Regions from separate parts of the Shewanella mytili genome, predicted to be linked through region 2. Evidence: predicted binding sites of a transcription regulator. Region 2 holds the regulator's gene; the other holds the start of a gene.

Region 1 (16,337 bases), on a different contig from region 2:
ATTGAGGGCACCGAGTCCGGCACCCAATGCCCTAAAATAATTTCCCTATCATACTCTTGGGGTGGGTGGAAATGAACAAATCGAGGTTTCTTATAAAATTAATCATAAATTCACAGGGCAGTAACAGCACTTACTGACAATGCGGGCGGTGATTAAATACCTCTTAAAAATAAGGAATACTTCATGACCCGTTCGTTTTCCCGCCGTCGTTTTCTGGCCCTATCTGCCAGAGGGATTGGCGCTGCCGTGCTGTCTTATGGGCTGATGGGCTGCAATATCAACAACAATGATGATGAAGACACGGTAGCTGCCAGCTTTGCGCATGGCATTGCCAGCGGCGATCCCTTGCCGGATGCGGTGATCCTCTGGACACGGGTAACACCGGTGACGGCGGGTAATGTCAAGGTTTCCTGGGAAGTGGCAACGGATGCGGCCTTTACCCAGCTTATCACCACCGGCGAAACCGTCACCGATGCCTCCCGGGATTACACGGTGAAAGTGGATGCCGTGGGGCTGGAAGCGGGCACTCGTTACTATTACCGCTTTGCCGTGGGCGATGTGCAGTCAGTCACTGGCACCACCAAAACCTTGCCGGCAGGGGATGTGAGCTCTGTGAAACTGGCGGTGATGTCCTGCTCCAACTATCCGGCGGGTTATTTCAACGTTTATGAACTGGCGGCCCAGCGGGATGATCTGGATGCCTTGCTGCATCTTGGGGATTACATTTACGAATATGGCCGCGGTGAGTATGCCAGCGAACATGCCGCCGAGCTTGGCCGTGAAGTGCTGCCCGCATCCGAGCTGTTAACCCTTAGCGATTACCGTACCCGTTACGCCCAGTACCGCAGCGATGCCAGCTTGCAGAAAATCCATGCCAAGGTGCCGTTCATCACCATTTGGGATGACCATGAAGTGGCCAATGACGCCTGGCGTGACGGCGCGGACAACCATAATGACGGCGAAGGCGATTTTGCCCTGCGCAAGGAAGCCGGCATGCAGGCCTATTTTGAATGGCTGCCCATCCGTCCTTTCCGTGAAGGGGATAACCAGGATATCTACCGCAGTTTCCGCTTTGGCAACCTGCTGGATTTGCACATGCTCGATACCCGGCTGTTGGCGCGGGACAAGCAGCTCAGCTATGACGATTACCTTGATGCCAACGGCAATTTTGACAGCGTTGGCTTGACTGCTGCCCTGGCTGACAACAGCCGCACCATGCTGGGCCAGACCCAACTGCTTTGGTTGCAGCAGCAACTGCAGCAATCCACTGCCACCTGGCAGGTGCTGGGGCAACAGGTGTTGATGGGACGGATGCTGCTGCCAGCGGCGGTGGCCACGCAAAAACTGACCATTAATGAATACGGCTTTTTGGGGCAGTTGGCACAGTTGGCGGCCAGGGCACAGGCGGGCGATCCTACCTTGACCCAAGCCGAGCTTGACCATCTGGCGGCCAATCAGGCGCAGCTGACACCTGAAGCCGTGGCACTGCTGCAATTGCCCAACATTCCCTACAACCTGGATGCCTGGGACGGTTACGCCTACGAGCGGGAGGTGCTGTTGCAAACCATTAAGCAGCTTGGCAAAAACACCGTGGTGCTGGCGGGGGATACCCACAATGCCTGGGCCAACAACCTGACCGACATGCAAGGCAATGCCGTTGCCGTGGAGTTTGCCACCAGCTCGGTTTCTTCGCCTGGCATGGAAGAATACCTGTCGCTGGACCCAAGCCAGATTGATGTGTACGAGCAGGCGGTGGTAGGCATGGTGACCGATTTGCAGTATACCAATCTGTTGCAGCGGGGCTATATGCTGCTGGAGTTGACACCAATCCGGGCCAGTGCCACCTGGCATTTTGTGGATAACATCCTCTCCACCAGTTTCAGCGAGCTGCCAACCCGTGAGCGCCAAGGGTACGTTGAAGCTGGCACTGCGCAAGTTGTCATGTTACCTCAAGCCTAAGTAGTTCAGTTTACTGGACAAATGCGGCTGACAGCCTAAGATGCACTCAGAGCCCTTAGCTGACAGCCGCACTATGCCCACTGAGTTATTGCCCAATTTTTCCGTTGCCACCCTCAATCTGTTTAATTTTGCCGCCCCGCCACTGGCTTACCACCAGTTTGACAACATCTACAGCCAAGCCCAATGGCAACAAAAGTGCGACTGGATCCGTCGCTGGATAACAAGCGCCAAACCGCAACTGCTGGCCATGCAGGAAGTGTTCAGTCCTGAAGCTCTGCAGTCTTTGTGCCGTGATGCCGGATTGGCGCATTTTGCCACTGTGGCCGAGCCGCAAATCCGTGGTCATGTGGCCCATCAAAGCGTGGTGGCGCTGGCCAGCAGCTTTGCCTTGAGTGATGTCACCGATGTGAGCATTGATTTGCCATTGGCCCAGGCATTGGGGCTGGGGGATGATTTTTGCCAAAGCCGCCGCTTTTTGCGGGCAACCGCCCTGCTGCCCGGCATTGGCCATACGGATATCTACGTGGTGCATTTCAAATCCCCCAGAGCCATGCTCACGGCCAGCGACAGCCAGCTTGATGGCATTCCCGCGCTATTGGCCGGTAGTGCGCTGGGGCGCTGGGCATCCATTGTGCAGCGGGGCACGGAAGCCGCCCTGTTGCATCAGGCCATACTCAGGCGCCGTCAGCAGACCGGCAACAGCGTGATGGTGATGGGGGATTTTAATGCCACCATCGACAGCAGTGAAATGCGCGCGCTTGTAACCGATGACAGCCGCATTTTTGCTTCGGACATGCGCGCCGCCGGGTTCAATCTGGATGAAGCTCAGCTAAAGCAGCGCATAGAAGCCTATCAGTTATTTGATGCCTGGCAGTTATGGCAACAACATCAGGCAGAATCCCGTCCGCGTCCGGTCAGCCATTTTCATGGCTCCCATGGCAGCTGTGTGGATCACATTTTACTCAGCCAGGAGTTTCATGGCATGAGCCAGCACAGCCTGGCAATGGTGCAGGATTACCGGGTTTATGATGACCATCTGATGCGGCCGGATTACAAGCGCGATGCCATGGCCAGCGATCACACGCCAGTGATGGCGCTCATTGCGCCGCGCCAGCCGTAAGCGGCCCGAATTCACTGCCGCAACCGGGGCAATTAAGGTATGATGCGCGCCATTGAGTGGCAACGACGGGACGGCTGCATGTAACGGCAACGGCCCGGGATATTCATTGTCATGGACATTTAGCGCCAAAGGGCATCGCATGGTAGACAGAATCAAGCTTAAACCCGGCCGGGAGAAATCCCTCGACCGGCATCATCCGTGGATTTTTTCCAGTGCCATTCACAACATCAAGGGCAAACCCCAGGCCGGTGACACCGTGGATGTGGTGGCCCATGACGGCCGTTGGCTGGGGCGGGGCGCCTGGTCACCGGAGTCCCAAATTCAGGTGCGCATTTGGAGCTTCATACGGGAAGAAGCCATCGACCGGGCATTCTTCATGCGGCGGGTTCAGCGGGCGCAGCAGGGGCGCGATGCGTTGATTGCCAGACAGGGGCTGACCGGCTATCGGCTGATTGCCGCCGAGTCCGACGGCCTGCCGGGGATCACCATCGACCGTTACGCCAATGTCTTGGTGTGCCAGCTGTTGTCTACCGGTGCCGATTACTGGCGGGAAACCCTGGTATCCGTGTTGGCGGAGCTGTACCCGGGCTGCGCCATTTATGAGCGCTCCGATGTGGACTCCCGCAAAAAAGAGGGATTGCCCCTTACCACCGGGCTGCTCCATGGCGAGTTGCCCCCCATGCCAGTGGTGATTGAAGAAAACGGCGTGAAAATTGCGGTGGATGTGACCACCGGCCATAAAACCGGTTTTTATCTTGATCAGCGGGATAACCGGGCGGTGGCTGCCCGTTACGTGCAGGGCAAATCCGTGCTTAACTGCTTTTGTTATACCGGCACTTTCGGGGTTTATGCGGCCAAAGGCGGCGCGGCCCGGATTGAAAACGTGGATGTGTCATCCCTGGCCCTTGATGCGGCGCGCCACAACATGGCGCTTAACCAGCTGGATGATACCCAGGTGGAATATACCGAGGCGGACGTGTTCAAACTGCTGCGGCAATACCGCGACGAAGGGCGCAAGTTTGACGTGATTGTACTGGACCCGCCCAAATTTGCCGATAACAAAGCCCAGCTTGCCGGCGCCTGTCGCGGTTATAAGGACATCAACTTGCTGGCCATGCAACTGCTGGTGCCCGGTGGCACCTTGCTGACCTTCTCCTGCACCGGACTGATGCCTGCGGATCTGTTCCAGAAAATCGTGGCGGATGCGGCGCTTGATGCCAAACGGGATGCCCAGTTTACGGCACGTCTGGGGCAAGCTGGCGATCACCCCATTGCGGCGGCGTTTCCTGAAGGCTTTTACCTCAAGGGCCTGGTAGCCACCGTGTGGTAATCTCGTTGATGTTGCAAGGCCGTCTCAACACCAATACCTCCCCGGTGATTTGAGATGCCTTGCACATTTCACTTTCATTGCTGTTTTTTTCTGCAATTAATAAGTAGGATCCAGGCAGGATCCCCGGTTTCCCAGCAATAAACCGTCCCCCGCATGATGCTTAACCCTAGGGCTTGTATACGGCTATTCCCTACATGACAGGATGATTTATGGCTGTAATTTCACAACTGCATTTCCATAAACCAATGAATTTTAAAAAACATTTTATTACCAGCATCTTGCTGGCGATGATTTGGATCATCATCATCATGGGCGCCATGGTGTTCCAGTTACTCAAATCCACCCACGATGAAAACCTGCGACAGCGCGGGCTGGAAATTGCCGGCATTCTGGCGCTGGACCCGGTGGTGATTGATGCGGTGGACCGGGCCAATCACCAAACCGGGGTATCCATCCGCCCCTATATTGAACAGCTGCGGGCCGTAACCGATGTGTCCTTTATTGTGGTCATCAATAAGGACGCCATTCGTCTGAGCCATATCCATCCCAATAAAGTGGGCAAAAAATTTGTGGGAAGTGATGCCCAGCACGTGCTGAAAACCGGGGAGAAACAGAGCACTTATGCCGCAGGCTCCCTGGGCATGGCCATTCGCAATTTTGCCCCGATCGTCAAAAACGGCAAAGTGATTGGTGCGGTTTGTGTGGGCATTCTCAAAGAGGAGGTCAGCCAGCTGTTCATTGAGCGCCATGCCAGTTTGCTGTTACTGGTATTTCTGGTGATTGCGGTAGCCGTGTTACTGGTGTTTGTGGTGCTGGCAAAACTCAAGCACACCATGCAGGATCTGGAGCCGGAACTGGTGGTCAAGCGTCTGATGGAGCATGACCGCATCTTCAACGCCATTCGGGACCCCATCATCTCCATCAATAACGATTTTTCAATCACGGCAATCAATGATATTGCCACCAAGTTGTTGTCCATGGGCGGCATGAACAAGCAGGAATTTATCGGCCAGCCATTATCCCGTTTTTCTTCGGCGCTGGATAAAATCGCCCGGGCCGGGCATGGCCAGGCTTACTCCGGCAACCTGAAGCTTGGCAAGCTGGATTACCGGGTGTGCATCTACCCGCTGCAAACGGCTCAGGAAGCCCATGGTTACGTGATTTTCTTCCTGGCGGACATGGAGCTTAACGACCTGCGAAAAGAGCTGATTTATTACAAGAACTATGCCGAGCTACTGCGCAGCAAAACCCATGAATATTCAAATAAACTCAATGTGTTATCCGGCATGTTGCAGCTCAAGCACTATGATGATGCGGTGGAGTTCATCGACCGGGAGAGTAAAGGCCATCAGCACATTATCGGCAATCTGGTGCGATCCATCCAAAATAGCCTGGTGGCATCACTGCTGCTTGCCAAATACAACAAGGCGGCCGAGATGGGGGTCAAATACGAGCTGGATGACGACAATATCCTGCAGGATTACAGCAAGCTGGTGTCGGAGAAACTGGCCACCATTTTGGGCAATTTAATCGACAATGCCATTCTGGCCGCCTGGAATAACCGCCAGAATCAACCGCCAGCGGTACATGTTTATGTCAGTGATCGCAGCCAACATGTTATTCTAGAAGTGCAGGATAGCGGAGCCGGTATTGCACCGGAGCTGGATGATCACATTCTGGATTTTGGCGTAACCAGTAAATCCGAACAGGAGCAGAGCGGCGTAGGGCTGTATCTGGTCAATGAGTTGGTCAAACAGTTCCGTGGGAGTATCGACTGGGAACGTACGGAAGATAACAACACATTATTCTCTATTTACATTGAGAAGGGTGAAATCAAACGCTATGAAGCAGAAAGTCACTACCATGATTATTGAGGATGATCCCAGAGCCAGTTACGCTTTGGAATTAACCATTAACCAGCACCCTGACTTTGAGGTTGTCGCCATCAGTGAAACCTATGCCGATGCACTGTTGCATTACGAGCTGTTCAAGCCGCAGATGGTATTTGTGGACATCAGCCTGCCGGATGGCAGCGGCATGGAAGTTATTCAGAAATTACGGCGTGACGGGGCAAATTGCTACTTCATCATGACCACCGCCGAGCGTGATGCCAAAACGGTGGAACAGGCGGTGCAACAGGGGATCAGCGATTATCTGGTCAAGCCGTTACGGATGTCACGGGTGCACCAGGCCCTGGATGATTACAACTTTTACCGCCGCAAACTGGCCACCCGGGAACAAGTGGATCAAGGGGCGATTGATCAGATCCTGGGCAAGCGCAGCACCACCAACGTGCGGCAAACCCCCAAGGGCATTGATGCCACTACACTGAAAACGCTGAAAAAAATCCTAAAAACGGAACAGCTTACCGATTTTTCAGTGGAGGATATGAGCGATCGCATGAAAATTAGCCGTATTACGGTGCGCCGTTATCTGGAATATCTGGAATCGGAAGGCATTGTGAAAATGGTGCTCAATTATAAAACCGGCGGCCGGCCGCGGCGCCATTATCAGTTAACGGACATCAACCTGCTTAACTAGCTTACCCTTTCTTTTGGTGACAGCCTTTGGCATCACCGCCCTTATCATCTGCACAGGGACGTTTCGCAGATGAGCTTCATGTAGCGTGTTTTCAATTCCTTGAGCATTATGGCAATGGCCATGGCCAGTGTTTGCACAAATGGTGCAGTATTGTGCATGCGCGAGTGGCCAAACCTGCGTACAAACTTGAGGCAAAAAAATAAGAGCAAGGGGCACTTGCTCTTATTTTGTGAAGCGTTATCAGGCGCGGGTTATCCACCGATAACCCGAGATGATGGATTACAATCCGGCGTCATCACGCAGCGCTTCTGCCTTGTCGGTTTTTTCCCAAGGGAATTCCTGACGGCCAAAGTGGCCATAGGCGGCAGTTGCCTGGTAGATGGGGCGCGCCAGATCCAGCATTTCGGTCAGGCCGTATGGGCGCAAATCAAAGTGGCGACGCACCAGGGCAATCAGCTGCTCTGCCGGCAAGCGACCGGTACCGAAGGTTTCCACGCTGATGGAAGTGGGCTCTGCCACACCAATGGCGTAAGACACCTGGATTTCGCAACGGTCAGCCAGACCGGCTGCCACCAGGTTTTTGGCCACATAGCGGGCGGCATAGGCGGCACTGCGGTCAACCTTGGATGGGTCTTTGCCAGAGAAGGCGCCACCACCATGACGGGCCATGCCGCCGTAGGTGTCCACAATGATTTTACGGCCGGTGAGGCCACAGTCGCCCATTGGGCCACCAATCACGAAACGGCCGGTAGGATTGATGAAGAACTTGGTATCCTTGGTTAGCCATTGCTGTGGCAGTACCGGCTTGATGATGGTTTCCATCACGCCTTCTTGCAGCTCTTTAAGGCTGATGTCTTCACTGTGCTGGGTAGACAGTACCACCGCATCAATGCCCACAATCTGGTTATTGTCGTAGGCAAAGGTGACCTGGGATTTGGCGTCAGGACGCAACCAGGGCAAGATGCCTTCTTTACGTACCTGGGACTGGCGTTTTACCAGACGGTGAGCGTAAGTGATGGGCGCTGGCATCAGCACGTCGGTTTCGTTGCTGGCGTAACCGAACATCAGCCCCTGGTCACCGGCACCCTGCTCTTTGGGATCTTGACGGTCAACACCCTGGTTGATGTCGGGTGACTGCTTGCCAATGGCACTCAATACGGCGCAGGAGTTGGCGTCAAAGCCCATTTCCGAACTGGTGTAACCGATTTCACGCACGGTGTTGCGGGTCAGTTCCTCAATATCCACCCAGGCAGACGTGGTAATTTCACCACCCACAAGCACCATGCCGGTTTTGACATAGGTTTCACAGGCGACGCGAGCCTTGGGGTCCTGGGTTAAAATGGCGTCGAGCACCGCATCAGAAATCTGATCGGCGATTTTATCGGGATGTCCTTCTGATACAGACTCAGAAGTAAACAGGTGTCTTGCCATGTTTGCAAAATCTCACGATTAAAATAAAAACCTTAGCTGCCGCTACATCCGTATAGAAGCATCTACATCTAGACGGCTATTCTAATTTAATTTCGTTTTTATAAAACCCCTTTTGCGGATATTTGTGCGGTACGCCCATTTGTGGCTGAAAAGTAATGAAACTTTTATCTGTAATATCAATGGGTTTTATAGGGGCTTTGCTGCGAGGAGGGAGATGTGCCCAGACGGATTACTTAAGCGTTTTTGGCCGGCTACAGCGCTGTCTTGCTCGATTTTGCTTTGGCCGTGGGTCAAAAATGCACCATAAAGTGTGGTTGTTAGCCTAAATGGCCCCATGGAAAAGCCGGAAATATATTTGCGTCAGCGGGGCCTCTGCGGGAAAATAAGCGCCAATTCCGCCCGACCATTTTCAGACTCACTACGCAGGAGAAAGCATGTCTTCCCGTAAAGAACTCGCTAACGCTATTCGTGTGTTAAGCATGGATGCTGTGCAAAAAGCAAAATCCGGTCATCCAGGTGCCCCCATGGGCATGGCTGATATTGCAGAAGTCCTGTGGCGCGGACATCTGCGGCACAATCCTCAGGACCCCACATGGGCTAACCGCGACCGTTTCATCCTGTCTAACGGCCATGGTTCCATGCTGCTCTACTCCCTGCTGCACCTGTCTGGCTATGACCTGAGCATTGACGATTTGAAACAGTTCCGGCAGTTGCACTCCCGCACACCGGGCCACCCGGAATATGGCTATGCCCCAGGCGTGGAAACCACCACCGGCCCATTGGGGCAGGGCATTACCAATGCGGTCGGCATGGCCATTGCCGAAAAAGTGTTGGCAGCGCAGTTCAACCGCGAAGGGCACGACATCGTGGATCATCACACCTATGTGTTCATGGGTGACGGTTGCATGATGGAAGGCATCTCCCACGAAGCCTGCTCACTGGCAGGCACCTTGGGGCTGGGCAAGCTGATCGCCTTCTGGGATGACAATGGCATCTCCATTGACGGGCATGTGGAAGGCTGGTTCAGCGATGATACCGCCAAACGTTTTGAGGCATACGGCTGGCAGGTGATCCCGGCAGTGGACGGCCATGATGCCGATGCCATCAATGCCGCTATCGAGCAGGCCAAAGCCGACGCCCGCCCATCTCTTATTTGCTGCAAAACCACCATCGGTTACGGCTCGCCTAACAAGTCCGGCTCCCATGATTGCCACGGCTCACCACTGGGTGATGCCGAAATCGCCGCTACCCGCGAATTTTTGGGATGGACTCATGCGCCATTTGACATCCCGGCCGACATTTATGCCGCCTGGGATGCCAAGGCAGCAGGCAGTGCCGCTGAACGTGACTGGGATGCCAGCTTTGCCGCCTACGCCGCCGCTTACCCTGAACTTGCCAGTGAGCTGAAACGCCGTCTGAGCGGTGAACTGCCAGCGGATTTCGCGGCAGGCGCCCAAGCTTACATTGAACAGCTGCAAGCCAATCCTGCCAATATCGCGTCCCGTAAGGCCTCGCAAAACACCCTGGAAGCCTTTGGCAAGCTGTTGCCGGAATTCCTGGGCGGCAGCGCTGACCTGGCACCCTCCAACCTGACCATGTACTCCGCGTCCAAGTCCATCACCCCGGATGATGCCTGCGGCAACTACCTGCACTACGGGGTGCGGGAATTCGGCATGTCGGCCATCATGAACGGTGTGGCCCTGCATGGCGGTTTTGTGCCTTACGGCGCCACCTTCCTGATGTTCATGGAATACGCCCGTAACGCCCTGCGCATGGCCGCACTGATGAAACAGCGGGTGATTTTCGTCTACACCCATGACTCCATTGGCCTTGGCGAAGACGGCCCGACCCACCAGCCGGTGGAACAGACCTCCACCTTGCGCTTGATGCCCAACATGAGCACTTGGCGCCCTTGCGATCAGGTAGAATCCGCCATTGCCTGGAAATACGCCGTTGAGCGTCAGGATGGCCCTACCTCGCTGATTTTCTCCCGTCAGAACCTGACCCAGATGCCACGCACCGCCACCCAATTGGCCAATGTGGCCAAAGGCGGCTATGTGCTGGTGGACTGCGACGGCACGCCGGAGCTGATTTTGATTGCCACCGGCTCTGAAGTGGAACTGGCGGTAAAAGCCCAGGCAGAGCTGGCCCAGGCCGGTTACAAGGTGCGGGTGGTATCCATGCCGGCCACGGATGTGTTCGACAAACAGGATGCCGCCTACAAGGAAGCGGTACTGCCAGCGGCAGTGAGCAAACGGGTTGCGGTAGAAGCCGGCATTGCCGATTACTGGTACAAGTACGTTGGCCTCAATGGTAAAGTGGTAGGCATGACCACCTTTGGTGAATCAGCCCCTGCAGGCCAGCTGTTTGAAGAGTTTGGCTTTACCGTGGATAACGTGGTGGCCACTGCCAAATCCTTGTTGGCATAAGCCGTGACTGAACGCAAAAGCCTGACGGGCTTTTGTGTTCCTCGCCATTTATAACGGCCTGTCTTATGATAGGCCGTTGTTTTATTGCCCTGAAACAGAGGGAAACGAATTACTGATGATCAGAGTTGCTATCAATGGTTATGGCCGTATCGGCCGCTCAGTGTTACGGGCGCTCTATGAATCCGGCAAGCGCCAGCAGTTACAGATAGTGGCAATCAATGAGTTGGCCAAACCGGAAGCCATGGTACATCTGACCAATTACGACACCACCCACGGCCGCTTTTCCTTGCGGGCGAGTCTGGAGCAGGAACAGATGCAAGTGGGTAACGACAGCATCACGCTGCTGCATGAAACGGATGCCAGCAAACTGCCGTGGCAGGCATTGGGGGTGGATGTGGTGCTCGAATGCACCGGCGCGTTGCATGATCGCACCGCCTGCGCCGCTCACCTGCAGGCGGGGGCCGGCAAAGTGCTGATTAGCCATCCCGCCTCGGCAGATGTGGATGCCACCATTGTTTACGGCGTGAATGACGAGCTGCTGCGGCGCGAGGATACCGTGGTTTCCAACGCCTCTTGCACCACCAATTGCGTGATCCCGGTGATTGCCGAGCTGGACCGCCATCTGGGCATTCGCAGCGGCGCCATTACCACCATTCATGCCTCAATGAACGACCAGCAGGTGATTGACGCCTACCATGACGACTTGCGCCGTACCCGGGCGGCCAGCCAGTCGATTATTCCGGTGGATACCAAGCTGGCCCGCGGCATTGAGCGCATTCTGCCCCAGATGAAAGACAAGTTTGAAGCCATCTCGGTGCGGGTGCCCACGGTAAACGTGACCGCCATTGACGTGTCGCTCACGGTAAGCAAACGGGTGGACATCGCCACGGTCAACGGCATTTTGCAGGCAGCAACCCGCGGTCGCATGGAAGGGATTCTGGGCTTTACCGACGAGCCTTTGGTATCGTGTGACTTCAACCATGATCCCCGCTCCAGCATTGTGGATGGCACCCAGACCCGGGTCAGCGACGGGCATCTGATCAAGCTGTTACTGTGGTGCGACAATGAATGGGGCTTTGCCAACCGCATGCTGGATACGGCACTGGCCATGTTCCCGGCGGCAGAATGATTTACTGGGGTAAGGGCAGGGAAAGGCCGTTACCGTTAACAACCGCAAATATTTTTAGTTAAAACAGGAAGCATGAACATGACAATCATCAAAATGTCAGATTTGGACCTTCAGGGAAAGCGGGTGCTTATCCGCGAAGATCTCAACGTGCCGGTAGCTGATGGCGTGGTCACCAGTGACGCACGTTTGCGTGCCTCTTTGCCCACCATCAAACTGGCGCTGGAAAAAGGCGCCGCCGTAATGGTGATGTCCCATCTGGGGCGGCCCACAGAAGGTGAGTACAACCCGGAATTTTCCCTGCAGCCCGTGGTGGATTATCTGACCAAGGCGCTGGACTGCCCGGTGCGTTTGGTCACCGATTATCTTGATGGCGTTGCGGTTGCCGCCGGTGAAGTGGCGGTGTTTGAAAACGTCCGCTTCAACAAGGGTGAGAAGAAAAACGATGAAGCGCTGTCAAAGAAAATGGCCGCGCTGTGTGATGTTTACGTGATGGATGCCTTTGGCACCGCCCATCGCGCCCAGGCATCCACCCACGGTGTGGGCATGTTTGCCCCGGTGGCCTGCGCCGGCCCGCTGCTGGCAGCGGAGCTTGACGCGCTGGCCAAGGCCATGGACAACCCCAAACGGCCTCTGGTGGCCATTGTGGGCGGCTCCAAGGTATCCACCAAACTGACCGTGCTGGAAAGCCTGTCAAACATTGTGGATCAGCTGGTGGTGGGGGGCGGCATTGCCAACACCTTTATTGCCGCAGCCGGGCATAATGTGGGTAAATCCCTGTACGAAGCCGACTTGCTTGATGAAGCCAAACGCCTGGTGGCCAACGCCCAGAGCCGCGGCGGCGACATTCCGGTGCCCACCGATGTGGTGGTTGGCAAGGAATTCAGTCCCGATGCGGCGGCAACCCTCAAGGCCGTGGCCGATGTGGCCGATGATGACATGATTTTTGACATTGGCCCTGACAGCGCTGAAACCCTGGCGCAGATCATCATGAATGCCGGCACCATTGTATGGAACGGCCCGGTGGGCGTGTTTGAATTTGACCAGTTCGGCGCCGGCACCCAGCGCATTGCCAAGGCCATTGCCGAGTCGGCCGCGTTTTCCATTGCCGGCGGCGGTGATACCCTGGCCGCGGTGGATAAATACCAGATTGCCGACAAGGTGTCTTATATCTCCACCGGCGGCGGCGCCTTTTTGGAGTTCCTCGAAGGCAAGGAATTACCGGCCGTGGCCATGCTCAAGGCCCGTGGCAACTAACACCTGTACCAGATGATGTAAGCTGCCGGTGTTTACCGGCAGTGGCAGTAAAATTTATACCCAATTGGACCCGGGCAATAGATTTGCCCACAAAAGGAGAGAACAGATTATGGCTTTGATTTCCCTACGCCAGTTGCTGGATCACGCGGCAGAACACGGCTACGGTGTACCGGCTTTTAACGTCAACAACCTGGAGCAGATGCGTGCCATCATGCAGGCCGCTGAAGCCACGGACAGCCCTGTGATCGTGCAGGCGTCCGCCGGCGCCCGTAAATATGCCCGTCCCCAGTTCCTGAAATACCTGATGGCGGCAGCGCTGGAGCAGTATCCCGACATTCCGGTGTGTATCCATCAGGACCACGGCACCCATCCTGATGTTTGCCAGCGCTCCATTCAGCTGGGCATGTCTTCCGTGATGATGGACGGCTCACTGATGGCCGATGGCAAAACCCCCTCCACCTACGATTACAACGTGGATGTGACCCGCACCACCGTGGCGTTTGCCCATGCTTGCGGTGTGTCTGTTGAAGGTGAAATCGGTTGCCTTGGCAGCCTGGAAACCGGTACTGCCGGTGAAGAAGACGGTATTGGCGCCGCCGGCACCCTGAGCCACGATCAGATGCTCACCAGCCCTGACGAAGCCGCCCGCTTTGTGGCCGCCACCCACGTGGACGCGCTGGCCATTGCCATCGGCACCAGCCACGGCGCTTACAAATTCAGTCGCAAGCCTACTGGCGATGTGCTGCGCATTGACCGCATCAAGGAAATCCACGCCCGCATTCCCAACACCCATCTGGTCATGCACGGCTCTTCTTCCGTACCGCAAAAATGGCTGCAGATCATCAACCAGTACGGCGGTGACATTCCGGAAACCTACGGCGTGCCTGTGGAAGAAATCGTTGAAGGCATCAAGCACGGCGTGCGCAAGGTGAACATTGATACCGACCTGCGTTTGGCATCCACCGGTGCGGTACGTAAATTCCTGGCGGAAAACCCACGGGAATTTGACCCACGCAAATTCCTCAAAGCCTCCATGGATGCCATGGCAGAACTTTGTATGGAACGCTACGAAGCCTTTGGCTCTGCCGGCATGGCTTCCAAAATCAAGCCGCTGTCACTGCAGGCCATGTACAAGCGCTACCAGAGCGGTGAGCTGGCCCCTAAAGTCAACGGTTAATCCCTTAAGGTTATCGCGACATAAGCCCCTGTTTACATGCAGGGGCTTATTCGTTTCTTTGCTGAATATCCCTGCGGGTTTTCACGTGATGTTGCATGCCTCGTTATGGCTTATACGTTAAAAGCGGGAGTCATTTTCACAAGGCACACCATCATGATCGCCATCCATTTTGGTATTGGGGCAATTGTGGGTGAAATACTCAGCCTCTGTCCGGGAGGTCATTTGACTGCAGTATTGGCGTCCATCACATGAAAATCGTGGAGATTGAATATAATGCGAAGATTCTATTGCGTTTTCTGTGAATGATTCTGTATGAACAGGCGCAGGTTCATTGGTGGGTTTTTGGTAGTATTGCCACCCTGCGGCAATCACCAACGCTATTAATAACCACTTTCTCAACGTAAACATCCTTATTTAAGCGAAGTGATAACGCTACCGTCACGGGGCGAGGCGTAATGAGGTTCAGCTCAATGCGTTTTTTATGCGGAGCGACCGCGACTGGCTTTGTTCGTAGTTTTACAAAAATGCTAAAAATAATTTATACAAGCCAATAAGTTAGCATTGGCTTTCAGGTGGTGCCAACGGTTAATGCATGAAAAAAGCGAGGCGCTCTTGTCTCGCTGGGTGTTGAGAGTCACTGGGGACATGGCGCAGTCGCTACCCCTGGTCACGACTGTGCCACGTCTCCCAACCCGTATCTCACTGGCTGCGGGGGCGCAGGATAATCACCGCCACGGATACCAGCGGCAATATCATGCAGTACCAGACATTCGATACCGCCTCTATGGGGGAAATCTTGAAATGGGAGGCAATCAATAGCCCCTGGGCGCCGTAGGGAATGAGCCCCTGGATGATGCAGGCAAAAATGTCCAGCACGCTGGCAGCCCGTTTGGGGCTGACATTGTTGTTTTGCGCCAGCTCCCGGGCAATGTCGCCGTTAATCACGATGGACACGGTATTGTTGGCCACGCAGGTATTGGTAAAGGCCACCATGCCTGCCATGCCAAGCTCGGCGGCGCGACTGGAGTTGTTGTCGCGACTTTTGGAAAATTTGCCGATCAGTTTTTCAATGCTCTGGCTGATGAAGGCCAACCCGCCTTGCTGCTGCATCATGGCGGCAAGTCCGCCCACCAGCATGGACAGCACAAAAATCTCCTGCATGTTGCCAAAGCCCCGGTAGATATCGTTGGCAAAGGCCACAGCGCCATAGTCACTGGTGGTGATGCCCACCAAGCCGGCAAACAGTATTCCCAAGGTAAGCACCACAAACACGTTCACCCCGGCCACCGCCAGAATGAGAATGCTGATATAGGGCAATACCTTGACGACATCCACTGATTGCGGCGGCACACTGGCGCTACCGTTGGAAGCCAGGGCGAACAGCACCAGGGTGATGAGCGCTGAAGGAATGGCAAAAATCAGGTTTTCACGGAATTTGTCCCGCATGTAGCAGCCTTGGGTGCGGGTGGCGGCAATGGTGGTGTCGGAGATAATCGACAGGTTATCGCCAAACAGTGCGCCGGACATCACCGCCCCTGCCATCAAGGCCAGTTCGATATTGGCCTCCTCCGCAATTCCCAGCGCGATGGGCGCCATGGCGGCAATGGTGCCCATGGAGGTGCCCATGGCGGTGGCAATAAAGGCGGCAATCACGAAAAAGCCCGGCAGTAACAGCTGTGACGGAATGAATTGCAGCCCCAGTGCCACGGTGGCATCCACGCCGCCGGTGGCCTTGGCGACTGCGGCAAAGGCGCCAGCCAGCAGATAGATAAGGCACATGGCAATGATGTTGCTGTGACCAATGCCGGCCATGAAGGTGTCAAGGGTCTGGGCGAGTTTCTGCTTGGACAGCAGCACCGCCAGAATGATGGCTGGCAGTATGGCTACCGGGCTTGGCAGTTGGTAAAACGCCATGGCCACATCTTGGGACTGAAAATACAGTCCGGCACCAATGAATAACGCCAGAA
Region 2 (16,337 bases):
CCGGGTCATGCAGGGGGAAAACTCCCATTTCCGTGATGCGGTCAATGACAATAGCCACGCGGTATACCTGCACAAAATCGAGGATTTTTCAGGGAAACCCATCGGGGTGCTGGCCATTGCCATGGATCGCAGCCATGCCGAAAAAGCCCAGTGGTACATCAACCTTAAATTGCTGGGGATTGGCCTCATGGTTCTGGTGGTGGGCGCCGCCATTGCGGTATTTATCGCCCGCAGCATTACCGCCCCCATTGGGGAAGCCACCCGCGCCATGAATGACATTGCCGAAGGTGAAGGTGATCTGACCCAGCGCATTGAGGTTCACAGCAAGGATGAAATTGCCGAGCTGGTGCGTGCCTTTAACCGCTTTGTCAGTAAAATCCATGCCACCATGCAAAGTGTGTCCCAGGTAACCGAATCACTGGCCACCTCGGCAGAGGAGATGTCCGGCATCACCGGCGACAGCCGCCAAAGCGCCGACAAGCAGCAACGGGAAACCGAGCAGGTGGCCACCGCCATGAACGAAATGGCCGCCACCGTACAGGAAGTGGCCCATAACGCCACCGATGCGGCCAGTGCCGCCGAGCAGGCAGACAATGCCAGCGATGCCGGCAAACAGGTGGTTCAGCAGGTGGTACAGCAAATTGACGGGCTGGCACAGGAGATAAATCACGCTGCCAGCACCATCGACAAGCTGGCACAGGACAGCCAGGCCATTGACACCGTGCTGGAAGTCATCCGCAACATTGCCGAGCAAACCAACCTGCTGGCGTTGAATGCGGCCATTGAGGCCGCCCGTGCCGGAGAGCAAGGACGTGGCTTTGCGGTGGTGGCGGATGAAGTGCGCTCCCTTGCCAGCCGTACTCAGGCTTCCACTGCCGAAATCCAGCAAATCATTGAAAACCTGCAGCAAGGTGCCCGCTCCGCTGTCACCGTGATGCAGCGCAGCAGTGATACCACCGAGCAGTGCGTGCAGCAGGCCGGTAAAGCGGACGACTCCCTGGAGCAAATACGCGCGGCGGTATCCACCATTACCCAGATGAACATCCAGATTGCCAGCGCCGCCAACCAGCAAGTGGCCGTGTCGGCGGAAATCAATCGCAACGTGAGCAACATCAATGATGCCGTGGCTCACAGCAGTGACAGCGCCGCCCAGATTGCCGAAGCCAGTAATGAGCTGGCAAGCCTGTCGGGCCGCCTGCAGCAACTGCTGGGGCAGTTCCGCCTGTAAACTGCGGCACACTTGCCAACCCAATAAAAAACGCCTGCTATGTTGCAGGCGTTTTCATTGATGGCCAGCGCGGTTAACCCACCGCTTTGGGCCGCACCCCCAGAATATGGCAGATGGCATAGGTGAGCTCTGCCCGATTAAGGGTGTAAAAATGGAAATCCTTCACCCCTTCCCTGGACAACACTTTCACCATGTCAATGGCCACATTGGCGCCCACCAGCGAGCGGGTGGAGGCATCATCATCCAGGCCGTCAAACTGCTGCTGCAACCAGCGGGGCAGGTTCACATTGGTCATGCCGGCAAACCGCTTCAGCTGTTTATAGTTGGTGACCGGCAAAATCCCCGGCACGATTTCCACGTCAATACCCGCGGCCACGCAGCGATCGCGAAAGCGCAGGTAAGCTTCAATATCAAAAAAGAACTGGGTGATGGCGCGGCTGGCACCCGCATCAATTTTACGTTTCAGGTTCACCAAATCCGCCTGGGCATTGGCCGCTTCGGGATGCACCTCGGGATATGCCGCCACCGAGATGTCAAAATCCGCCACGCTGCGCAGCAAACGCACCAGATCCGCCGCAAAACGGGTGGGCTTCGGGCTGCCCTCGGGCAAATCCCCCCGCAGGGCCACGATATTGCGAATGCCGCTGTTCCAGTAGTTTTTAGCCAATTGCAGCAACTCTTCCTCACTGGCATCCACCAGCGTTAAATGGGGCGCCGCCACCAGATTGGTTTCTGACTGGATGCGTTCAATCACCCCATGGGTGCGGTCGCGCACCCCGGAATTGGCGCCATAAGTCACCGACACGAATTTGGGCTGCAATGGCTGTAAACGCTGAATGGAGTTCCACAACAGGGTTTCCATTTCTGCCGTGGCCGGCGGAAAAAATTCAAAGGAAACATTAATGTCGCCATTAAGCTCGGCGAGGCTCTGGTTCAGTGAGCTGGCATACTGGGCGTGGTGAAAAGCCATTGACATCTTCCTCAATTTATCTATCTGGACGTTTGGACGTCTATATGTCCACATACTAGAGAAACGATGATTGAAGTCAAGGCAAAAAATCACCCTTCGCCACGGAAATTGCCAAAAACCTGCTGGAAACGGATATTTTTGCCGGATATGGCAAAGATTCGCTAATCACGGGACGGCCCACAACGGATGCCTGTTGCTGGCGCCCAATAGCCAAGGAGAGGCAAAACGCCCTGAACCCAAAAAATCAGCCCGGGCCTGGCTGGTGCAAAGCGCCAGCAAGAACCCGGGCCAATATTGCGGGATGCATCGCACACATCACATCCCGCGCATTACAACACAACTACAGCGCTCAATAACGGTGCGCTTCAGCCATTTTCGCCGGGGTATGACACACGGCGCAGGCTTCTACAATCGGCGCTGGGTCAAACACATCAAACGAGCCAGACTCGCCTGCGTTTGTTCCACTGGCGCTGACTGGCACATCAAAGTCGCCGCCTTGGGTCGCCATATGGGCTTTTGCCGCCGCGCCGGTATGGCACGAGGCACAGTTGGCCGCGATGGGCGTAACACCGTATACCGAGGCTTCATCTTCACCGGTCAATACCACGGCTGGCGCCACGTTTTCCAGGTTGATGTCGCCGGTGTGGCAATCACTGCAGTGCACCGGGTTGTTGCGGTCGGTGGTCGGCATCTTATTCACCCCGAGCTCTTCACCATACGCGCCAAAGTGCACGCTGTGGATAAAGGGCCCCATGGCCTGAATGTGGTCGTTACCCGCTTTGGAGGGTGCCCAGTTGTAAGCACTGTGGCACTGCACGCAAGAGGCACCGCCCAAATCCACACCGCCGCGCTGGCCGCCATGTCCCTGCAGGCCTTCTGTATGGCAGTTAAGGCACTTCATTTCGTCAAAGCTCAGGCGACGTACATCAACCACGTTGGAGACAACCACAGGCGCACTGGTAGCGGCACCGGTGGTGGCATTGGTGTAACTGACACGACCGTCAATACCCCCCAGCAACACTTCGCCATCGCTGTAAGGCAGGGCATGCTGCACCACGTAAGTGTATGAACCATCGGCATTGGCAGCCCCGCTCATGGAGCGCGCCACATGGCCTTCATCCCTTCCGGGCAACATGGCTTCGCCATTTTTCATCACGGTTGCCCAGCCACGCGGGCTAGCATCACTGATGGATGCCACATCCACGGGCTGTCCGTCCGCGTCGGTGGCTTTCACGGTCACCAGGATCTCGGTTTTATCGGCAGAACGTGCCACCGACAGCACCTCAAACTTGTAACGGTTAAGCGCTTCATCACGGGCAGCACCGGAATCATGTTGGTGAACAGCCGCTTCATGACAGTTTTTACAGGAGGTTTCACCAAAGCCCGTGTGGCTCACAATGGCACCATCACGATTGGCATCAAACAGATCCGTATGGCAAGTGACACAGCCGTTTATGGACGCGGTAAACTGGGTGTTTTCCACGTGACACGTGGTGCAGCGCCCCAGATCCATCGAATAGTTGTCTTTGATGTTGGCATGGCCTTTGGCAATTTTGCCACCGGCACCGTCTGACATCATGCCATGGCCAATCATCGCCATGGTATTCAGCGCCCAGCCGCCGTCTTTTTTCTCGGTTTGTGTATGGCAAGTCAAACAGGCATCCACAATCACCACATCCTGGTCATTATCCAGGGCATAATGATGCTGGTGCCAACCCCAAGTGGCATTACCGGTAGAGTTGGTAAATTCCCCATGACATGCAATACACTTGTCGCCTTCGGTAGAACTCACCGCGGCATATTGATCTGTTTTGGTAAACATTACCCGAGGCGTTCTTGGCATGCCGTTAGGGCCGTTACCCGGGCGAATATAACCAATGCCCACGGTTTGGGCCGTGGTATTTTCTTCCGGCATAACCAGCTCGTAAATACCATTACCAGTATGGGTCAAGGTACCAACCGAATTGTCATCACCTTCGATATAAGTTAAATCAACCGTATGTTGCAGCTGACCATTTTCACCTTTTGTTGTGGAATAAAGTTGTACTTTATCCAGATTTTCAACCGGAATGCCATCCTGGTTTTCAAGTGAGAAGGTCACATTAATTGTGCCCTCGCCATAATGCCAGTCAATCACCTTGGCAACCGGCTTGGTCACAATCACTTCGGGTACATAATCCTCTCCGGGAGCACCTGGTGCACCTGGTGCTCCCGGTGCCCCGGGAGCACCATCTTTGCCGTCACTGCCACAGGCAGATATGCCCAAGGTGGCGGCAATAACAATTGCCATTTGATATTTGTTTATTTTTCTCATTATTTTCCCCTATAGCGGTTTTTAACGATACTGCTCACAAGTATCTTATTTAAAATATTAGAAATTGATTTGTTACTCTGTATATAAGATCACAACAAACAAAATATAATAAATATTGTTTTCCACCTATCAGGCAAATATTAATTAAGCATTTAACCAACATTAATTTAAAATTTATTCGGTATTAAATTTAAATTAAAACCATGGTTATTATTAACACCTTAATTATTGCTTAAACAATAATTTATTTATGCTTAATTATTTATTAACGCCTGAAAATGCTAATAATGGAATAATAAAACAGAAAGATTATTTATGACTGATTTCAGCTTGCCTGTTATTTAATTTTCATATTATGTGATCATTTCCCATTATTCCGGTATGACCCGCCACATAAAGAAAAAGGCTCCTGCAATAACAGGAGCCTTGGCAATAAAACATTTTCACGCGAACCCTGAGTTGTGGCTTAGTCCTCCAGAAGATCGCGACAGATTTGCACCAAATCCGACTGCACGGCAGCAGCGGTCACTTCACGTCCGGCGCCGGGGCCGCGGATAATCAGCGGATTGCCCTGATAAAAGGCACTGCGGATGACAAACACATTGTCACCGGGCGTCAGGTTGGCAAACGGATGGCTGCGCTCGGTCCATTGCAGCGCCACTTCAGCCCTTGCACCTTGGGCATGACGCTCCAGGGTGGCCACATAACGCAATACCTTGTCCTGTTCACTTGCCGCCTGATATTGCTGGGAAAAATACTCATCAAGCTCAGGCAAACGCGCCAGAAATTCGCTTAATGGCACTTTGGCCAGATGGGACGGCACCAAAGAGCTGAGCTTGATATCTTCAAGCTCCAGCGCCAACCCTATCTCCCGCGCCAGGATCAACAACTTGCGCTGCATGTCCCGCCCGGAGAGATCATCCCGGGGATCCGGCTCGGTAATCCCCAGGGCTTTTGCTTCCAGTACCAGTTCCGAAAAAGGCCGGATGCCATCATAGTTTTCAAACAGCCAGCACAAGGTGCCTGAAAAAATGCCGCCAATGGCCTCGACCTCATCGCCACTGTTATGCAGATCATTCAGGGCATGCTGCACCGGCAGCCCTGCCCCACAACTGGCGTTGTAACGCCAGAATAAACGCCGGTTTCCCAGCATTTGCTTCAATTGCCGATAAAAAGCCAGCGGCCCGGAACCCGCCAGTTTGTTGGCACTGACCATATGAATGCCCCGGGCAAAAAATTCCGGGTACTGTAATGTGAGCTGGGCACTGGCGCTGATGTCCAGCGCCACCAGTTCGTCGCAATCTAGGGTGTCGGTCTGCTCAAACAGATGCTCGTATTGCCAAGGGGTGGCTTCGGCCTCAAACCGGGCCTGCCATGCCGATGGGGCAATGCCCTCATTACAAAACAAGGCCTTGCTGGAGCTGGCCAAGCCTACCAGTGCAACTTCCGCCTCCAGTTGCCGGTTCAGTTGCCGGGAAGACTTGCCGAACAAATCAATCCAGGCTTCGCCGATATTGCCCACGCCCAGCAGTATCACCCCAATGCGTTTACGGGGGCCGGCGCAGCGCCGATGCACTTTTTGTGTCAGCAACGATACCTGTTGCTGAGGCACCAGGGTGACCAGACTTAACGGGTCCTGATACAGCGGCCGGGCTTCACGGCTAAGCAAGCGGGCAAAACTGCGACGATACTGCGTGGCAGCGGCGCTCACCAGTGCCACCAATCCAAGCCCGGTGTGCAGCGCCACGTCACTGATGCCCAGCGCCGCGGTTTTGCGCTGTAATAACGCCAGTACCTGCTGCTGAACCTCCGGGGTATAGGCCAGTTCATACTGCTGCTTGGCCAATGTCCAATGCGCCAAGGGATGAAGGCCGGCACTGTCCAGCGCTTCCAGCAGCGCCTCCCAGGCGGATTGCAACTGCAAGGTGACGGTGACCACATCTTCAAGGCTGGTGACCACAGGCGCACTGGCGATGTCGCTTTTGGGCGCCACCAGGGTAAAGTCGGTTTGCGGCGCATAGCTTGAGCGCACCGCCAAGCTCACCTGAGTGTTATAAAGTGGCTGCAGGGTACGGGCATGCAATACCGGCGAACCCAGCCGCGCCAGCCGGTCAGCTTCGGTTAACGACATGCTCTGCAATAAGCGGGCATCCTGGATTTTATTGGGATCGGCATTGAACACCCCTTCCACATCGGTCCAGATGGTCACCCGTTCAATGCCCGCCAGACTGGCAATCAGGGTGGCACTGAAGTCGGAACCGTTACGCCCCAGCAGAAGCATGTCGCCATGGGGGTTGGCACAGATGAAACCGGTGATCACCAGCCGTTCATCGGGATGCTTTTGTAACAACTGCTGGATTTTTTCCCGGGATTCCTGCAGGCGGATCTTGGGCACGGCAGCTTCATCGGCCACCAGCAAACCGCGGGCATCGATGTTGGATGCGGCCACGCCGGATTCACGTAGCAGTGCCGCCATCAGCCTGGCAGACCAGCGTTCGCCAAACCCGACCACCTGATTGCATTGGTATTCACTGCGGTTTTCCAGCGCCAGCAGGCTCATGAGCGATGCCCGGTCGGTGGCCAGGCGCTCCCGCAACTGCCGCGCCTGACCGTTACTCAGCAGCTGTTCTATCAGGTCCTGCTGGTAACTCATCAGTACCTGCAGCTCTTCTTGCCACAGTTTGCCCTGCTCGCGCAGTGCCAGCAGTTTGTACAGGAAGTTGGTGGTTTTGCCTGCGGCAGACACCACAATCAGATCATCGGGCCGCCCGTGGGTCAGCAGAATGTGCGCCACACGCCGGTAACAGTCCGGATCCGCCAGGCTGCTGCCCCCAAATTTATGTAAGTGACTACGCGCCATTAATCAATGCTCTCCAATTTAACCAGCTGCCACGGCTGCCAAGGCAGCGGTAATGTCATCCACCAGGTCTTGCGGGTCTTCAATGCCCACTGACAGGCGGATGAGTGTGTCTTTTATGCCTGCGTTTGCCCGGGCTTTTGCATCCATGGCCCGATGGGTCATGCTGGCGGGCACCGCCACCAGGCTTTCTACCCCGCCCAGGCTTTCCGCCAGGGAAAAATAGCGTAATGCCCCGAGAAAAGCGCCGACTTGTGTTGCGCCGCCTTTGAGCTCAAAGCTTACCATGGCGCCAAAGCCTCGCTGTTGCTTCAGCGCAATCTGGTGATCCGGGTGCTGTGCCAGCCCCGGATAATACACTTTTTCCACCTGTTCGCTGCCCTGCAGCAAATCCACTATTTTGGCGGCATTACGCTGGTGCTGTTCAATGCGTAGTGCCAGTGTGCGCAATCCACGCAGTGCCAGATAGCTGTCAAAGGCGCCAGCGGTGAGCCCCAGCGTGTTCGACCACCAGTGCAGTTGCTCGGCAATTTGCGGGTCTTTGGCTATCACCGCGCCGCCCACCACATCGCTGTGGCCGTTAATGTATTTGGTGGTGGAGTGCACCACAATATCGGCCCCCAGTAACAGCGGCTGTTGTAATGCCGGCGACAAGAAGGTGTTATCCACCGCCAGCAAAGTGCCCTGAGCCTGACACTCATTGGCCAATCGGGCAATATCCACCAGCCGCAGCAGCGGATTGGAGGGGGTTTCCACCCAAACCAGCTTGGGTTTGGCCGCCAGGGCCTGTTGCAGGGCCTGGCTGTCGGTTTGATCCACCACCGCCAGCTGGAATTGCCCTTTTTGCGCCAGATGGGTGAACAGGCGATAACTGCCGCCATAACAGTCATGAGGGATGACCAGCAAGTCCTCCGCCCCCAGCAAGCTGCTGACCAAGGTGACCGCCGCCATGCCGCTGGCGGTAATCACCGCCGGGCATCCCTGCTCCAGCTCACCAATGGCATTGGCCAAAATGCTGCGAGTAGGATTGCCGGAGCGGCTGTAATCAAACTCCCGCGGCGTTTGGTAGTCTGCAAAGCTGTAATTCGTCGACAGGTAAATAGGCGGAAGCACCGCACCATATTGGCTATCGGACTCGATTCCTTGACGCACAACCGTGGTGGCCATTTTCCGCGCAGTCATGTTCGGCTCCTTACATTATTAACAGGGGCGACAGATTAAAGATGTCTAGATGGCTAAATTCTATCAAGTCGCTCTTCAACGTCAATAGGCATAAAGACGTTTAGACGTCCAAATGTATAGAATTCCATTTTTGTGATACAGTAGCATGGACTCCCATTTGACTGTGGGATGTAAGAGTTTAAAATCGGCAGCGAATTAGCGACATAGCAGGTGCAACATGACTGAATGGAACGGCGAGTACATCAGCCCTTACGCTGAGCACGGGAAGAAAAACGAACAAGTAAAAAAAATTACTGTGTCTATTCCGTTGAAAGTATTGAAAGTGCTAACCGACGAACGCACTCGGCGCCAGGTCAATAACCTGCGTCATGCCACCAATAGCGAACTGCTGTGTGAAGCATTCTTGCATGCTTACACCGGCCAGCCATTGCCCAACGATGAAGATCTCTCCAAGGATCGCCCTGACAGCATTCCGGCAGATGCCAAAAAAATCATGGAAGAGATGGGCATCGAATGGGAAGAAATGGAGTAAATGGCTGACCTTTCGGCCATGAGGCGCAACATATCATCAGCTTGCCGGGCATGTCCCGGCATTCTGCTTTTTTAAATGTGGACATTAATCGACCCCATCACCCTGCTACTGGCCTCGCTGGTGATTGTCGCGGGCGCCATTACCCAAAGTTTGCTGGGGTTTGGCTTGGCAGTGGTTGCCGCACCGCTGTTGTACATCATTGACCCGGAATTAATCCCGGGTTCGTTGATTATCCTGAGCTTTTCCATTGCCCTGCTCACCTTGCTGCGCGAGCGGGGACAGTTGGAGCTGGCAGGATTGCAGTATGCCGTGGCCGGACGCATTCCCGGCAGTTTGCTGGGGGCCGCCTTGCTGCTGGCGCCCCAAGCCATTCTCGGGCTGGTGATTGCCGCCATTGTGGCCACGGCCGTGGCCTTGAGCCTGAAAAAACTCACGCTGCCAGTCAACCGTTGCAATTTGTTTGTGGCGGGGATGTTTTCCGGCATTTTCGGCACGGTTGCCGGCATTGGCGGGCCACCCATGGCCCTGCTGCTCACCGGGCGGGAAGCCGGGAAGTTTCGTGCAGCCCTCTCGGCCTTTTTTGTGGTCAGTACCTGTATCAGCCTCTTGGTGCTGCTGCTCTCCGGCATGCTGTCGTTCAGGGATCTGCTGCTGGCGCTGCTGTTATTGCCGGCGCTGCTGCTGGGATTCGTGATCTCGGGGGCGCTGTTGCATCGGGTGGACAAACGGCGCAGTAAAATGCTGACCTTGATGTTATGCAGTGCCAGCGCACTGCTGCTGGCACTTAAATCACTCTGGGGGCTTTTGGCCTAGCCCCCGTTGTCACGCATCACCGCAATTAAAAGTGGAAAGAGGTTTGCAGGGCGCCGCCTACGGCATTATCGCTGCCCATCATGCCGGTGAGATCCAGCCGGAAGAAGTTACCCACCACAATGCCGGTACCCACGGAATAGATGTCAGTGGTCACGTCATTCACATCATGGCGATAGCCTAAGCGCAATGCCAGCCAGTCGGTGGCCTGCAATTCGCCGCCCATGCGCCAGTATTTGGGGCCGTCCAGTTCCACGAATTTGTTGTTTTCGGTGAGATCAACATCCGTGGTCAGCGTCAGTCCCTGCCATTGATAGGCGAGCCCGGCAGTGACCATGGGCTTGACCTGATAGGTCAGCTGCTGGCACGGGCAATCTGCCAGCACCACGGATGCCAGCTCCTGCTTGACCAGGTTGCGACCACTAAGCCCCAGCGTCAGGCCTTCGGTGGGCTGCAACGCCACCCCCACATCCAGGTTGACGCCGGTATCGTTGTTACGATAGTCATCGCTGTTGAAATCATTCACGTCAAAGTTGTTGGCAGACACCGCATAGTTGAAGGTATCAAGGCGTTGCAGTTTCGGCGTCACCCCGATGGTCAGCGGCATGTCACCCACACTCATGCGGGTACTCAGCGCCACCCCGAAATCCGATACGGCACCGGCAAATACCCGGCCGGTGGATGACAGGTCATCCAGTGATGGCGGATTCAAGGGATCCAGATTATTCAGCAGCTGTAAATCCGCCGCACTGACATCCGCCAGCACAAAGGCGTCCAGATAGGTTTTGGCAATCACCGCCGCTGAAATCCGGCTGTTTGAGGGTAACACAACCGCCACGCCCAACCCCACACTGGCATAGGCACTGTCGCCTTGCAGGGCTTGCAGGTTATTCAGTAACAAGTCGCGGTAGCGGATGATGTTGTCCGGATTCTGCTGGGCAATGGCCCCATCCAGCATGTCGTAGTTATCCTGCAGGGTGTCAAACTCGTCCACCATGTCGTTTTTATCGGCCCCATCAGCACCTAGGGCAGGCAATAACAGGCTTACGTCATCCTGCTGGCGATCTGCCAATGCCAGCAATGCCGGATTCACGAAACCTGCAGCCAGGCGATCACCGGCAGCAACGCCTGCCCCGCCCATGGCATCAGTTCTCGCTTCAAATACATCCTGCCCGGCCCACAGGGAACCGCTGCAAAAAGTGGTGGCGGTGAGCAACGCCAGCGTGGTTAGTTTCATCTCCATCTCCTTGAAAAACGCCTCGGATCAATAGGGTTCAGTTAAAGATAGCTTAACTCTTGATATCTTCAGCAAACCCCATAAAAAAAGCCTCCGCATTCGCGAAGGCTTGTGGCGCTAGCATAACAATGATTAGCCGAGATAACTTTGACCGGCGTACAGAATAAAGTGACGCAGAGCCAGTACCCCGGTGAGGCTGCACAGGGCACCGAGCAACATCACCCCTTTGCCATGACGCTGTTGTGCCGGCAGCAACTGGGATAACAGCGGAATGCCGAAACCGACAGCCACCACCAGTGTCCAGAATACCGCAGCCCAAGTGCCATCAGTAAGTGATGCCAGTGCTGCAGCGGCAGCGCCGCCTTTGAAGTACAGGGCACAGAACAGCATGAACAGGAACAGGATTTCAATGGCCACTACCGGCAATTCAATACTGTGCATCCGTCCAAGCTCTTTGTCGTGTGACGGGGTGTTGAACAGCAACAGGGCCACGACAGCGTTGGCGGCTGCACCCGCTGAAATGCCGGATACCAGGAACAAGGCTGGCAAAATGGCAGTGTTCAGCATGGGGTAGATGTTCATGGCTGAAATCAGGAAGCCGGTATAAGCACCCACGGCAACAGCCAATACAAACAACAGCTTTTCAATCAGCTTTCTGGCGCCAGCCAGGGCATCGGCAATCCCCTTGAGGAAGCCCAGGCCAAAGGCCGGCAGTTGCTCACGGAATACCACCAGTGCATACAGGAAGGTGAGCGGAATGAAGAACAACAGCGCCACCACCCCGATGGACATCACGGAGGTCAGGTTATAGTTGATGAGAATCAACCAGAAATGGAACGGCCGGGTCAGGTCAAACACCAGACACAACATCCCCAGGCAGATGGCCACCGGTGCGATGAGCGCAGCAGCCTTGAGGATGGGACTTTCCTCACGGTCGCCTTTCGCCCAACGCATGGCGATGGCAATCAATAAACTGCCTGCAGCCAGCCCGGCCAGAAACAGGTATACGGCAATCACCCAATGCCAGGTCACAGGGTTGTACTGTGACATATCACCCCAGATATTGTTCATGCTTCAATCCCTCCTTTGCGGGCAGGAATACGGAAAACCCTTGGTTTGGTGCCAAGATGGACTTTTTCGCGGTAAGTTGCGGTGCTGTTCAACAGCTTGGCCACTTCACTGCCTGGGGCGTTGACATCGCCAAACACCAGCGCATTGGTAGGACAAACCGTTACACAAGCCGGCTGTTCGCCACGTGCCAGGCGGGTATCCGCGCAGAAATTGCATTTTTCCGCCACATGGTTTTCCGGATTGATGAAACGCACTTTGTAAGGACAGGCGGCAATACAGTACTGACAACCGACGCATTTATCCTTCTTGATGGACACAATGCCGTCTTCAGTAACGTAAGCGGCACCGGTAGGACACACTTTCACGCAAGGCGCGTCTTCACACTGCTGGCAAGACACACGGTTGTATTTGAAGTGCAGTAATGGCATTTCGCCATAAGGCCCTTCTACCCGCACCTGCAGACGACTGACGCCTTCAGGGACTTTGTTTTCGCTGCGGCAAGCTATATTGCACGCCTGACAGCCGATGCACTTGTTTTCATCGTACACCATGACGTATTTTTTGCTCATTGTTAGCCTCCCGTTATGCCTTTTCCAGTTTCACACCAGTGGTGTGTACACACATACCGCATACCGGTGCGGTGGCATGGGGCAACAAGTTGCCACAATGAACACCCTTACCGCTGGCGCGGGTCAGTTCTTTGTTTTTGGAACCAAAACCCATGTAGGCAAAGACTGTATCCGGACGAATACCTTTGGTTACCAGTGCATGGCCGGTTTCGCTACCCACGCTGGAGGTCAAACGAATGGCATCACCGTTCTCGATACCCCGTTTGGCGGCGGTTTCCGGATGGATCCATACGGCGTTGTCTGACATCAGGTTGGCCAGCATTGGCACGTTGTGGGTAGCACCGTTGGTGTGCACTGCCACTTTGCCCTGAATGAAGTACAGCTCGTCAGGATTTTTCAGTTTGGCTTCGTGATAAGCAATCATGCCGCGGCCGGGTGCCAGTTCTTCCACTTCACTGGAGAACAGCTCAATCTTGCCGCTTGGGGTCTTGAACTTCACGGCCGAACCATAAGTGCCATCCTCATCCACTGCGTGGGCGGTAGGATAAGCGGCAGCAAAGGCAGCAACCATTGACGGTTCACGCAACATCAGCGGCTTGCCGTAGCTCACATAACCCTTGTCTTTAATCTTCTTCAGCAGCGCACCATCTTTTTTCACCTGTGCCAACTGCAGTGTCTGGATGTTTTCCCATGGGTAGTATTCACCCAGGCCGAGTTTAATCCCCAGCTCGCGGAAAATTTGCCAGGCAGGCTTGGTGTCGCCAATCACGTCCACCACTTGCTGGCGCACGTAGTAACCCGGATTCTTGCCAGACTTGTCGGCAATCTCTTCATCCCGTTCCAGATAGGTACATTCCGGCAGAATGTAGTCAGCAAACGCAGCGGTTTCGCTCACGTACAAATCACAGCACACCACCAAATCCATTTTCTTCAGTGCGTCTTCCACCCGGTTACGGTCGGTCACTGTTTGCATGGGATTGGTACGGGTCATGACCCAACCGTGAATGGGATAAGGCTTGCCATTTTCAACGGTATCGATAATGGACTGGTAAATGCCGCCCATTTTGGCAGGCAGTGCCAGTTGCGGATCGACCTGATCAATGCGCTTGGCAGTGGGTTTCGGAATTTTCACACCGGGTTTGCCCAGTGAAGGCGCCGCATCGGTACCGGCAAATTTGTTGTATGTGCTGGCTTTTTTGCCACCATACAGGCCGCCTTTGCGCTCGAAGTTGCCAATCAATACGTTGGCGGCATAAATGGCGCGACGCATTTCAAACTCTTCGGTGGTAAAGGTGCTGCGGTGACCGAAGTCAACCATGGCATGAGGCGCGGCTTTTGCCAGTTCATGGGTAATGCGGCGAATGTCCTTGGCGGGTACGTCCGCAACCTTCTGCGCCCATTCCGGCGTGTATTGCGCTACCTGCGCGGCAAACTGTTCAAAGCCATTCACATAACGCTCAACAAAGGCTTTGTCATATAAATCATCGGCAATCAGCACATTACAAATGGCCAATGCCACGGCCACATCACTGCCGGGCCGGATTGGATGCCATTCATCGGCTTTGGAGGCCACCACGGAGAAGCGGGGATCGAACACCACCAGCTTGGCATGCTTGTCCATCTGCGCTTTCATCAGCGCACGGGTTTCGGACATGTTGATGCCTTCATACAGGTTATGACCGAAGTTGATGATGAACTTGCTATTGCTCAGGTCCCGTTTCATTTTGGAACCGTACACCGCATGGGCAGCTACCCCGTAACCGCCTGGACAGGTGGTCAGGTGGGTAAAGGTGTTAGGGCTGCCAAACGCCTTTGCCATATTGAAGATATGGGTGTGTTCAGAACCTGACTTGGATGAAAAGACCACGCTTTCCGGACCATATTTGCTTTTCAGCTCATTCATTTTGGCCGCGATTTCGCTGTAGGCCTGGTCCCAGCTGATGGTTTGCCATTCACCCTCGCCACGGGCACCCACGCGTTTCATGGGTTTTACCAGACGCTGTGGATCGTACAGCAGGCTATGGCCGGCGCCGCCACGGGCACACACTTTACCGCCAAAGGATTTGGCTTCTGCATTCCCTTCAATGAATACTGTTTTGCCATCTACCACCCGGGCAGAAATGGGGCAACGGGTAGAGCACATTTCACAGATACTGGGTACGGCTTCCCCGCTGCCGCGCAGTTCTGTTGCGCCCACGGCTGCCAGCGAGCCGGGGACAACACTGGCCAAGGCACAGGATGCACCAGTAGCGCCGGCACCTTTCAGGAAAGCCCGTCGATCAAGCTTTATCATGGTTAACCTCCATCGTCTTCAAGCCGGAGACGAATAGTTCACTCGGAATCGTTTTTATTCAGACGCATGAGTGTTGCCAAGCAACAGCGTCTGCGCTGATTTCGCGTTAATTGTTATCCCATGAATTTTTTACGGGTATTGTGGTAAACCACAATACCCCTGCTGATGTGATCCAAGGCATAAGAACTGGGCCATCCAGTCCCTAATATGTGAACGGGTTTACATTTTTGTCACTGCGCAAAAATCAAGCAAAATAAACAGTTAAATGCTGCGTCAATGGTTAAAATTTGACTTTTGTTAACTGTATCACCCTAAAAAAAGTGTGAGATTATCCACAGTATTAGCCAACTTTAAATTAAATAACTTTTATAAGTTTATGTTTTATAGCGACTTTAAAACATGCCGCTACATTTCATTAGATTAATTTCAATGATATTTTTATCAATTAGAAAAATATCATGAAAGTGATCGCCGTCAACGCCTCATGTTTTCTACTTTGCTAAATTCTTAACCGAAATAAAACAACAACAACATCCGCAAGTGATGCTGAATAAAAATAGCAATATGAGGAAATGATGATGAAAACAACACTCCAGCTTGGCGTATTACTGCTGGCAACCGCACTGGCCGCAGGCAGTTACGCAGCCGATGGCGGCAATCCCAAAAAAGGCAAACATCTGTACAAAAAAGAGTGCAAGGTCTGCCACAGTCAAAGCAATGCCGCTGGCGAACTCACCCCCATGAGCAAAACCATGGCCCAATGGGATCGGTTCTTTGACAAAGACAAGCACAAAGCCAATCCGGCAGTTTTTGAAAAACTGAGCGAAAAGGATCTGAAAGACGTACAGCAGTTCTTGTATGACCATGCGGCAGATTCCGCCCAACCGCAAACCTGTGGTTAATCCCGGCACTTAAGCCACCGTCCGACAATACACAGCAATGGCATGGAGCAAGCTCCAGGGGCTGTTGCTGCCTGAAAAAGCCGGAGATTCCGGCCAGGAGAAAAAATATGCGCACATTAGTTGCCATTGTGGTTGCTCAAGCATTGGGACTTTCGCTGATGGCAAGCCCGGTTGCCCATGCCACGGAAAAAACCGATAACGCAAAAATTGCAGAACTTAAACAACAACTTGCCGATATTACCGAGGAGCTAGACAGCCTCAATTCCCGGCTGAACAAAACCGAACGCCACGCCGCGCTGGATAGGATCACCTTTACCGGCGACTTCCGGGTCAAGGCGCACTCCCTGCACTATCAGGATGTGACCTGGAATC

The links. Region 2 encodes MetJ, which represses methionine synthesis genes. Its sites were predicted from a motif close to TAGACGTCTAGACGTCTA; they were not measured.
Region 1: metK (methionine adenosyltransferase) is a predicted target of MetJ. The motif match lies at 8,443-8,460, and genes of this name have one in related genera.

Annotation. Positions count from the first base shown of each region.
Region 1 is NZ_JBKOUD010000015.1:30,989-47,325, forward strand. It holds gene ACIDEJ_RS13160 (alkaline phosphatase D family protein) at 184-1,959, shown strand; gene ACIDEJ_RS13165 (endonuclease/exonuclease/phosphatase family protein) at 2,033-3,079, shown strand; gene ACIDEJ_RS13170 (class I SAM-dependent methyltransferase) at 3,219-4,409, shown strand; gene ACIDEJ_RS13175 (ATP-binding protein) at 4,619-6,283, shown strand; gene ACIDEJ_RS13180 (response regulator) at 6,252-6,950, shown strand; gene metK (methionine adenosyltransferase) at 7,230-8,381, opposite strand; gene tkt (transketolase) at 8,816-10,810, shown strand; gene epd (erythrose-4-phosphate dehydrogenase) at 10,926-11,939, shown strand; gene ACIDEJ_RS13200 (phosphoglycerate kinase) at 12,018-13,193, shown strand; gene fba (class II fructose-bisphosphate aldolase) at 13,303-14,370, shown strand; partial or broken gene ACIDEJ_RS13210 (excalibur calcium-binding domain-containing protein) at 14,488-14,625, opposite strand; gene ACIDEJ_RS13215 (Na+/H+ antiporter NhaC family protein) at 15,070-16,337, opposite strand, start outside.
Region 2 is NZ_JBKOUD010000002.1:18,504-34,840, reverse strand. It holds gene ACIDEJ_RS02910 (methyl-accepting chemotaxis protein) at 1-1,228, shown strand, start outside; gene metF (methylenetetrahydrofolate reductase) at 1,302-2,198, opposite strand; gene ACIDEJ_RS02900 (multiheme c-type cytochrome) at 2,548-4,488, opposite strand; gene ACIDEJ_RS02895 (bifunctional aspartate kinase/homoserine dehydrogenase II) at 4,979-7,372, opposite strand; gene metB (cystathionine gamma-synthase) at 7,391-8,551, opposite strand; gene metJ (met regulon transcriptional regulator MetJ) at 8,769-9,083, shown strand; gene ACIDEJ_RS02880 (TSUP family transporter) at 9,159-9,896, shown strand; gene ACIDEJ_RS02875 (conjugal transfer protein TraF) at 9,922-11,130, opposite strand; gene nrfD (NrfD/PsrC family molybdoenzyme membrane anchor subunit) at 11,263-12,201, opposite strand; gene ACIDEJ_RS02865 (4Fe-4S dicluster domain-containing protein) at 12,198-12,770, opposite strand; gene phsA (thiosulfate reductase PhsA) at 12,784-15,063, opposite strand; gene ACIDEJ_RS02855 (c-type cytochrome) at 15,639-15,965, shown strand; gene ACIDEJ_RS02850 (DUF3373 domain-containing protein) at 16,073-16,337, shown strand, end outside.